Regions from separate parts of the Streptomyces sp. SAS_281 genome, predicted to be linked through region 2. Evidence: riboswitches for the same ligand, from Rfam matches in the RefSeq annotation. Region 2 holds a riboswitch; the other holds the start of a gene.
What was found. A riboswitch is a leader RNA that binds a small molecule or an ion and turns the genes downstream of it on or off. The one in region 2 is predicted to bind cyclic di-AMP.
Positions count from the first base shown of each region.

Region 1: it holds a riboswitch for cyclic di-AMP, as region 2 does, so the genes downstream of both, ACN6LM_RS25870 (transglycosylase family protein) here and ACN6LM_RS00230 (M23 family metallopeptidase) in region 2, are expected to answer to the same signal.

Region 1 covers NZ_JBMNDO010000079.1:16,395-20,578, forward strand. The annotation lists gene eno (phosphopyruvate hydratase) at 1-902, opposite strand, end outside; gene ACN6LM_RS25870 (transglycosylase family protein) at 1,202-1,918, opposite strand; cyclic di-AMP (ydaO/yuaA leader) riboswitch at 1,923-2,090, opposite strand; gene ACN6LM_RS25875 (transglycosylase family protein) at 2,376-3,443, opposite strand; gene ACN6LM_RS25880 (cytochrome P450 family protein) at 3,550-4,184, opposite strand, start outside.
Region 2 covers NZ_JBMNDO010000001.1:56,213-60,396, forward strand. The annotation lists gene ACN6LM_RS00225 (M16 family metallopeptidase) at 1-1,035, shown strand, start outside; cyclic di-AMP (ydaO/yuaA leader) riboswitch at 1,264-1,430, shown strand; gene ACN6LM_RS00230 (M23 family metallopeptidase) at 1,444-2,262, shown strand; gene ACN6LM_RS00235 (GntR family transcriptional regulator) at 2,472-3,176, shown strand; gene ACN6LM_RS00240 (HPr family phosphocarrier protein) at 3,362-3,643, opposite strand; gene ACN6LM_RS00245 (bifunctional acetate--CoA ligase family protein/GNAT family N-acetyltransferase) at 3,815-4,184, shown strand, end outside.

The DNA of each region.
Region 1 (4,184 bases), on a different contig from region 2:
AGCTTGTCGGTGATGACCTTCCAGCCGGCCCAGTCGTCCTCGTACAGCGGGTCCTCGATGGAGACCAGCGGGTACGCGGAGACGAGCTCCTCGTAGTACTCGGTCATCTCGGCGGCCGAGCGGGACTTGCCCTCGAACTCGTACGAGCCGTCCTTGTAGAACTCCGAGGCGGCGACGTCGAGCGCGAGCGCGATGTCCTTGCCCGGGGCGTAACCGGCCTCCTTGATGGCCTCGATGATGAGGTCGAGGGCGGCGCGGTTGGACTCCAGGTTCGGCGCGAAGCCGCCCTCGTCGCCGAGGCCGGTGGAGAGGCCCTTGGTCTTCAGGACCTTCTTCAGCGTGTGGTAGACCTCGGCGCCCCAGCGCAGCGCCTCGGAGAAGGACTCGGCGCCGATGGGCGCGATCATGAACTCCTGGATGTCCACGTTGGAGTCGGCGTGCGAGCCGCCGTTCAGGATGTTCATCATCGGAACGGGCAGCAGGTGCGCGTTCGGGCCGCCGAGGTAGCGGAACAGCGGGAGGTCGCTGGCCTCGGAGGCGGCGTGGGCGACGGCGAGGGAGACGCCGAGGATGGCGTTGGCGCCGAGCGAGCCCTTGTTCTCCGTGGCGTCCAGGTCGAACATCGCCTGGTCGATGAGGCGCTGCTCGGTGGCGTCGTAGCCGACGAGCTCCGGGCCGATCTGCTCGATCACGGCGAGGACGGCCTTCTCGACGCCCTTGCCCTGGTAGCGGTTGGGGTCGCCGTCACGAAGCTCAATGGCCTCGAACGCGCCGGTGGAGGCGCCGGACGGAACAGCAGCACGACCGGTGCTGCCGTCGTCGAGGCCGACCTCGACCTCGACCGTGGGGTTGCCCCGGGAGTCGAGGATTTCCCGGGCTACGACGACGTCGATGGACGGCACGAGGCATCTCCTTCTGGGATATGACGCTGGTTGTGCAGGGTCGCTTTGGCCTTGCCACAAGAGCCTAACCGGCCCGGCCGTCTGCGTCGGCCGACCGCCCGTCCCCTGGGACGAAAAAGGACCCAAGGGCAGGCATACCGGGGCGAACGGCCAAATAATTACCGGCCGGTAACTACAACAGTTGAACGATCACAGGGACCGTCCGGCACCGGAACCGGCGTGCCCCGGCCCGGCACACACGGGGGGAGAGTGCGTGCCGGGCCGGGGCGGTCCGAGCGATCAGCGAGGAGGGATCGCGGTTACTTCGTCAGGTGGAGCTGCTGGCCCGGGTAGATCAGGTCGGCGTCCTGGACGATGTCCTTGTTCAGCTTGAAGAGCTGCTCCCAGCCACCCTTGACGTGGTGGTCGGCGGCGATCCTGCTCAGCGTGTCACCGGTGACGACCTTGTACTCGCCGTCACCCTTGGCGACCTTCTTGCCGGTGGGGGTGGTGACCGTCTTCTTCGGGGCGTCCGAGCGGTCGGAGCGGTTGGTGGCCGGAGCCTCGCTGCGCTCGGCCTTCTTCGGGGCGGCCTCCTGCTTGGGGGCGGCCTCCTGCTTGGCGGCACCGGAACCGGCGTCGACGCCCGGGTCGACACCGTCGTTGGTCAGGTTGCCGGCGCCGGCGCAGGACCAGGCACCCGGGCCCTGCATGTCGAGGAGCTTCTCGGCGGTGGCGATCTGCTGGGCCTTGGTGGCCAGGTCGGCGCGGGCCGCGTACTGCGTACCGCCGGCGGCGGCCCAGCTGGACTGGGAGAACTGCAGGCCGCCGTAGTAGCCGTTGCCGGTGTTGATCGACCAGTTGCCGCCGGACTCGCACTGGGCGACGGCGTCCCACGTGGCGACGGAGGCGGCGGAGGCGTTGGTGGCGCCCATCAGCGGCACGGCGACGGCGGCACCGGCGACACCGGCGAGCGTGGCGACACGGACGGCCTTGGAGGGGCGGCGGTGCTTGTTGCCCTTGCGGTTGAGCAGCATCGAGTCTTCTCCTCACCGACGCCTGCGAGGTGAGCTGTCGGGTTCGGGCCAAGTGAGTTGCCCGGCCGCGCCCCTGGCGCGACTTCACCCCTAGCCGGTCCTGTACGTCTCCCGACGATCAGGCCCAGCGCCTACCTGGGTCCCCCGCTCCTGCCTACGGCGCTTTCGCGTCTGTTCCCTTCGACCGACGGCAGGATTCGGCGTGACGGTCGACGGGGCCCGCGGTGCGAGCGGTTACGACCGTAATCACACCCAACGGTCATATTCAAAGAAGGACATACCGGATAATCATCCCGTAAGAGCATCCCATCAACCCCTGTTTACGCAGGTCGGAGCGGATGCGGCGGGACCTCCCGGACAAGAAGCATCAGTTCACGCAAAGAGACCCATGTCTCACTCGGTCAAAAGTGGGACATGGGCCTCTTAAACCACCCAAAGCACAAGGGCCTCTAACGGCTCATCCGGCGTTCTCGGCGGCCTTGTCCGGGCCCGCGTCATCCAGGCCCAGATCGAGGTTCTGGCCGGGCAGGATGAGGTCCGGGTCGGAGCCCACCTCGCCCTTGTTCGCCTCGTACAGCCCGGGCCAGCCGCCGGGCAGGTCCTGCGCGTCGGCGATCGCCCAGAGGTTGTCGCCCGGCCGTACGGTGTACGTGCCGTCAGCCGGCCCCGCGGCGCTGTCGCGTGCGTCGCCGTCACCTCGCGAGGCGTGCCGGCCCTCGTCGCGCCCCTCGGCCGTCCCTCCGGCCTCGTCGGCGGCTGGGGCGCCCCGGTGCTTGCCGCCCTTCGCCCGCGCGTCGTCCGTCGCACTGCCGGACGGGTCCGCGGAGGGGTCGGCCGGGGGCGTGGCCGTCGGGTCGCCCGGGGCGGACGGGTCGGCGGACGGGGTGCCGGAGGGGTCGGCCGACGGGGAGGCGGACGCCTCGCCCTTGCCGCTCTCCTCGGCGCTCCGGCCCGCGTGCTTGCCGGAGCTCCTGGCGGCCTCCTTGCCCGTGGCGGCCGCGCCGGACGCCTCGCCCGAGGGGGTGGCCGACGAGCCCGAGGACGCGTCGTCCACCGGGTCGGTGCCGAGACCGGCGTCCAGGCCCGCGTCGGCGCTCCGGGCAGGCTCGTCCGCGTTCTCGTCGCCCGGGTCCACGTCCGCCTTGCCCGCGCTCTTGGTGAGCCCGGAGATCACCGCACAGCTGGGCCACGCCGTGGGGCCCTTGGCGGCCAGCACGCGCTCGGCGACCGCGATCTGCTGCGAGCGGCTGGCGAGGTCGGCGCGCTCGGCGTACGCCTCACCGCCGTACGCCTTCCACAGCTCCGGCGTGAACTGGAGACCGCCGTAGGAGCCGTTGCCGAGGTCGGCGCTCCACATCCCGCCGCTCTCGCAGTCGGCCACCCGGTCCCAGGTCCCGGTGTCCGCGGCGTGCGCGCTCGCCGCGCCGAGCAGCGGGATGGCGATGGCCGAGCCCGTGACGCCTGCGGCGACCACGATGGCGGGTGCCTGACGAGGGCGGCGGTGTCTGCCGTTCGCGGAGCCCATGGGAGATGCCTTCCGTGTGACTGACAAGCGACTGGTGAGTCGAACGGTGAACCTAGCGAAACTCGAACGTGAGTCACAAGTCGATGCAGCGCAGATCACGTGAAAGTCACAGAGTTGACAGGGTGTCACTTTCCTCGGCGCGCTCCCCCGGCGTGAACCGCACCGGCAGGGTGCGCAATCCGCGCATGATGAGCCCGCCACGCCATCGCAAATCGGCTGATTCTCCCGCAAGTCGCAGGTCGGGAAGGCGTGTCAGCAGAGTCGCGAGCGCGGCCTGTCCCTCCAGCCGGGCGAGCGGCGCTCCCAGACAGTAATGAATGCCGTGGCCGTAGCCGAGGTGTTGGTTGTCGCTCCGCGACAGGTCCAGTGTGTCCGGTCCGGCGAACCGCTCGGGGTCCCGGTCGGCCGCCGCGAGCACCACGAGCACCGGCTCGCCCTCCTTCACGCGCTGCCCTCCGATGGTCAGCGACTCGGTGGCGAACCGCCAGGTGGCGAGTTCCACCGGGCCGTCGTGGCGCAGCAGTTCCTCGATCCCCGTGGCCAGCAGTCCGGTGTCGCCCGCCGCCAGCGAGCGTTGCAGCCGCTCACGCTCGGCGGGGTGGTTCAACAGGGTGTGGACGCCGTTGCCGATCAGGTTCACGGTTGTCTCGAAACCGGCGAAGAGCAGGATGAAGGCCATCGCCGCGGCCTCGTTCTCGGTCAGGTGCTCGCCGTGGTCGCTCGCCCTGATCAGCCCCGAGA
Region 2 (4,184 bases):
CTCGGCCTCGTCGCCGAGGCGCTGCGGGCGCCGGCCTTCGCCGACAGCGAGATCGAGCGCCTGGTGCGCAACCGGCTGGACGAGATCCCGCACGAGCACGCCAACCCGGCCCGCCGCGCGGCCAAGCAGCTCTCCAAGGAGCTTTTCCCGGCCACGGCCCGCATGTCGCGTCCGCGCCTGGGCACCGAGAAGACCATCGAGCGGATCGACGCCGCCGCGGTGCGCGCCTTCTACGACGCGCACATCCGTCCGTCCACCGCCACCGCCGTGGTCGTCGGCGACCTCACGGGCATCGACCTGGACGCGCTGCTCGCCGAGACCATCGGCGACTGGTCCGGGGACGCCTCCGAGCCCCGCCCCGTCCCGCCGATCACGGCCGACGACACCGGCCGGGTGATCATCGTGGACCGTCCCGGCGCGGTGCAGACGCAGTTGCTGATCGGGCGCATCGGCGCCGACCGCCACGACAGCGTGTGGCCCGCCCAGGTTCTCGGTACCTACTGCCTGGGCGGCACGCTGACCTCCCGGCTCGACCGGGTGCTGCGCGAGGAGAAGGGGTACACCTACGGCGTGCGGGCCTTCGCCCAGGTGCTCCGCTCCGGCGCAGCCGACTCCGCCTCGGGGGCGACGGGCGCCGCGATGCTCGCCATCAGCGGTTCCGTGGACACCGAGTCCACCGGCCCGGCGCTGGACGACCTCTGGAAGGTGCTGCGGACGCTGGCCGCCGAGGGGCTGACGGACGCCGAGCGCGAGACGGCCGTGCAGAATCTCGTGGGCGTCGCGCCCCTGAAGTTCGAGACGGCGGCCTCCGTCGCGGGCACCCTCGCCGACCAGGTGGAGCAGCACCTCCCGGACGACTACCAGGCGACGCTGTACGCCCGTCTCGCCGAGACCGGCACGGTGGAGGCGACCGCGGCCGTGGTCAGCGCCTTCCCGGTGGACCGGCTGGTCACGGTTCTGGTCGGCGACGCCTCGCGCATCGAGGAACCGGTCAGGGCGCTCGGCATCGGAGAGGTGTCGGTCGTCACCGGCTGATCTGTCGGTCAGCCCGCTGGGCGGGGAAGGAGGGCTTCGGCGCGGGGACGCGCCGGAGCCCTCTGCGCGTCCGGGCACCTTCCGGCCCCTGTGCGCCTTCGCTCGCCACGGGGCCGGCTCGCCCTGTGGGATGCGCTACAAAACCCCTTGTCCGTTTGGTGGTGGGAAGTCCGTCCGCTTAGCGTCGGGTCCGCTGTCCGCCACTCGTACGCCCATCCGTGACGTACCGGGCAGCCATCGCCGAGTCCCCGTCAGGCGCGAGCCTGGGGAGCCGGGGACCCACGCAGTCCCTGGGGTGAATCGGATGCCCGCGCTCCGTCAGGGGCGAGGCGTCCGTAGGAGACCTTCCTGCTCCGAACCCGTCAGCTAACCCGGTAGGCGAGAAGGAAGGAAAGGACCAGCCACCCCATGGCGTTCACCCGTGCCACCGGGAAGCACCGTGCCCCGAGCCGCCTGACGCGTGCCGGCGCCAAGGCCGTCGGCGTCGCGACGCTGGCCGCCGGCGGTGTCATCGGCTCCCTGGCCTCCCCGGCCCTCGCCGCCGACGCCGGTACGGCCCCCGCCGCCACCGAGACCGGCCTCTCCCAGCTCCTCGCCATCGAGAACACCCTCGCCGACCGGATCGACGCCCAGGCCGAGGCACAGCAGCACCAGGCCGAGGCCGCCGAGAAGAAGGCGGCGGCCAAGGCGAAGGCGGCGGCCGAGAAGAAGGCCGCCGAGAAGGCTGCCAAGGCCAAGGCAGCGGCCAAGGCGAAGGCCAAGGCCGCCCGCGAGGCGTCCGCCCGCGCCGGCCGCTCCTCCGCCCGCACCGCGCTGGGCTCGTCCTACCGGCTGCCCGTAGCCGGCTCGTACGTGACCACCGGCTACAAGTCCAGCGGCTCGCTCTGGTCGTCCGGCAGCCACTCCGGCATCGACTTCCACGCCGCGTCCGGCAGCCCGGTCGTCGCCGTCGGCGCCGGCACGGTCGTGGAGGCCGGCTGGGGCGGGGCGTACGGAAACAACATCGTGCTGCGGATGACGGACGGCACGTACACCCAGTACGGCCACCTCTCCTCGATCGGCGTCTCCGTCGGCCAGAGCGTCGCGGCCGGCCGGCAGATCGGGCTCTCCGGCTCGACCGGCAACTCCACCGGCCCGCACCTCCACTTCGAGGCCCGGACCACGCCCTCCTACGGTTCCGACATGGACCCGGTCGCCTATCTGCGCGCCCACGGCGTCAGCGTCTGACGGACTCGGGCTCCACACCGAAGGCCCCGGCATCCCGCCGGGGCCTTCGCCGTGTCCGCACCTCCCCGTGCGCCTCCCGCCGCTCCGCCGCGGCCAAAAGATATTCATGAATTCCCGCCCGGCATCGGAAATGCGAGCGCATTGCAATAGAGTCGCGCCAGAGGTGTCGATCGGCCGCTGTTCGCGGGGATTGAGGCGGAGGTTCGGACATGCGTGTTCCGGCGCATTCGGTATGCACGGCAATCCGTGACGACATCGTCTCCGGTGTCTTCGAACGAGGCAGCCGGCTCACCGAGGAGGTGCTCGCACGGCGTTACGGGGTCTCCCGCGTCCCGGTACGGGAAGCGCTGCGCACCCTGGAGTCGGAGGGTTTCGTCGTCACCCGCAGACACGCCGGAGCCTGCGTCGCCGAGCCCTCGGAACAGGAGGCCGCCGACCTGCTGGAAGTCCGCATGCTGCTGGAACCGCTGAGCGCCGCCCGCGCGGCCCAGCGCCGGACGGAGGCCCACCTCAAGGTATTGCGCGGCCTGGTCAGACTCGGTCAGGAGCGGGCCCGCCGGGGCGAGGGTGAGGACCTGCGCTCCCTGGCCGCCTGGTTCCACGAGACGCTGGCCCAGGCATCCGGCAGCCCTGGCCTCATCGCCCTGCTCACCCAGCTCCGCCACAAGATCGCCTGGATGTACGCGGTCGACCAGCCGGCCCGCCCGGCCGAAGCCTGGGCCGAACACGGGGCCCTCGTGGACGCCGTGGCGCGCCGGGACGCCGAGCGGGCGCGGGCGCTGGCCGCGCAGCTCGCCGAACGCCATGGCGCCGCGCATCGGCTCCGCCGCGTCGCCGGCCCCGCGACCGTGCCCCGGGCCGGCCGTGTGAGGGCTTCGCAACCTGCCGTACACACCGCGAGCGGCCGGAATTAACAAAGGGCGCGTACAAACAAAGAAAGGCGCGCGTAGAAACGCGTGCAAAAGCCGGGAGGCGTGGCCGCCCGCTTTCTTCTTTCCGGGCTGCCATGACTTCGCCCCGCGCACGTAAAAGCCGCGGCGCCCCATGCGGGGGGCCGCGGCTTTCCCGTAAGAATTCCGACAGTGTCGGCCGCTCGGGCTCAGACGGTCTCCGGAAGCTCCTCGAGGCCCTCGGCGACCAGCTTCGCCAGGCGGTCCAGCGCGGCCTCGGCGTTGTCCGCGTCGGACGCGAGCACGATCTCCTCGCCGCCCTGGGCGCCGAGACCGAGCACCGCGAGCATGGAGGCCGCGTTCACCGGGTTGCCGTCCGCCTTGGCGATGGTGACGGGAACGCCGGAGGCCGTGGCGGCACGGACGAAGATGGAAGCGGGGCGGGCGTGCAGGCCCTCGGCCCAACCGACGTTTACGCGGCGCTCAGCCATGGTTCTGCCCTTCAAGAATCAACGGTTGTCTAGACCAGTGTCTCATGTGGTGCGCGATGCTCCGGGCAGACCCGCGGGCCCCCGGGCGCCGCTTCCACCGTCGTCCGGAGACCTCAGACTGCCCCGGCCCCGGCACCCCCGCGACCCGTGCGACAGCCGTAGGCTTTCCCCATGCAGCCCTCTCCGGAGCAGAGTCCGCATCACGCCTACCCCGATCACTGGGAGGCGGACGTGGTGCTCCGCGACGGCGGCACCGCGCGGATCAGGCCGATCACCACGGACGACGCCGAGCGGCTGGTCAGCTTCTACGAGCAGGTTTCCGACGAGTCGAAGTACTACCGCTTCTTCGCGCCCTACCCCCGGCTCTCCGCCAAGGACGTCCACCGCTTCACCCATCACGACTACGTCGACAGGGTGGGCCTGGCCGTCACGGTGGGCGGCGAGTTCATCGCCACCGTCCGTTACGACCGGATCGACGCGACCGGCCGCCCCGCCTCGGCCCCCGCCGATGAGGCCGAGGTCGCCTTCCTCGTCCAGGACG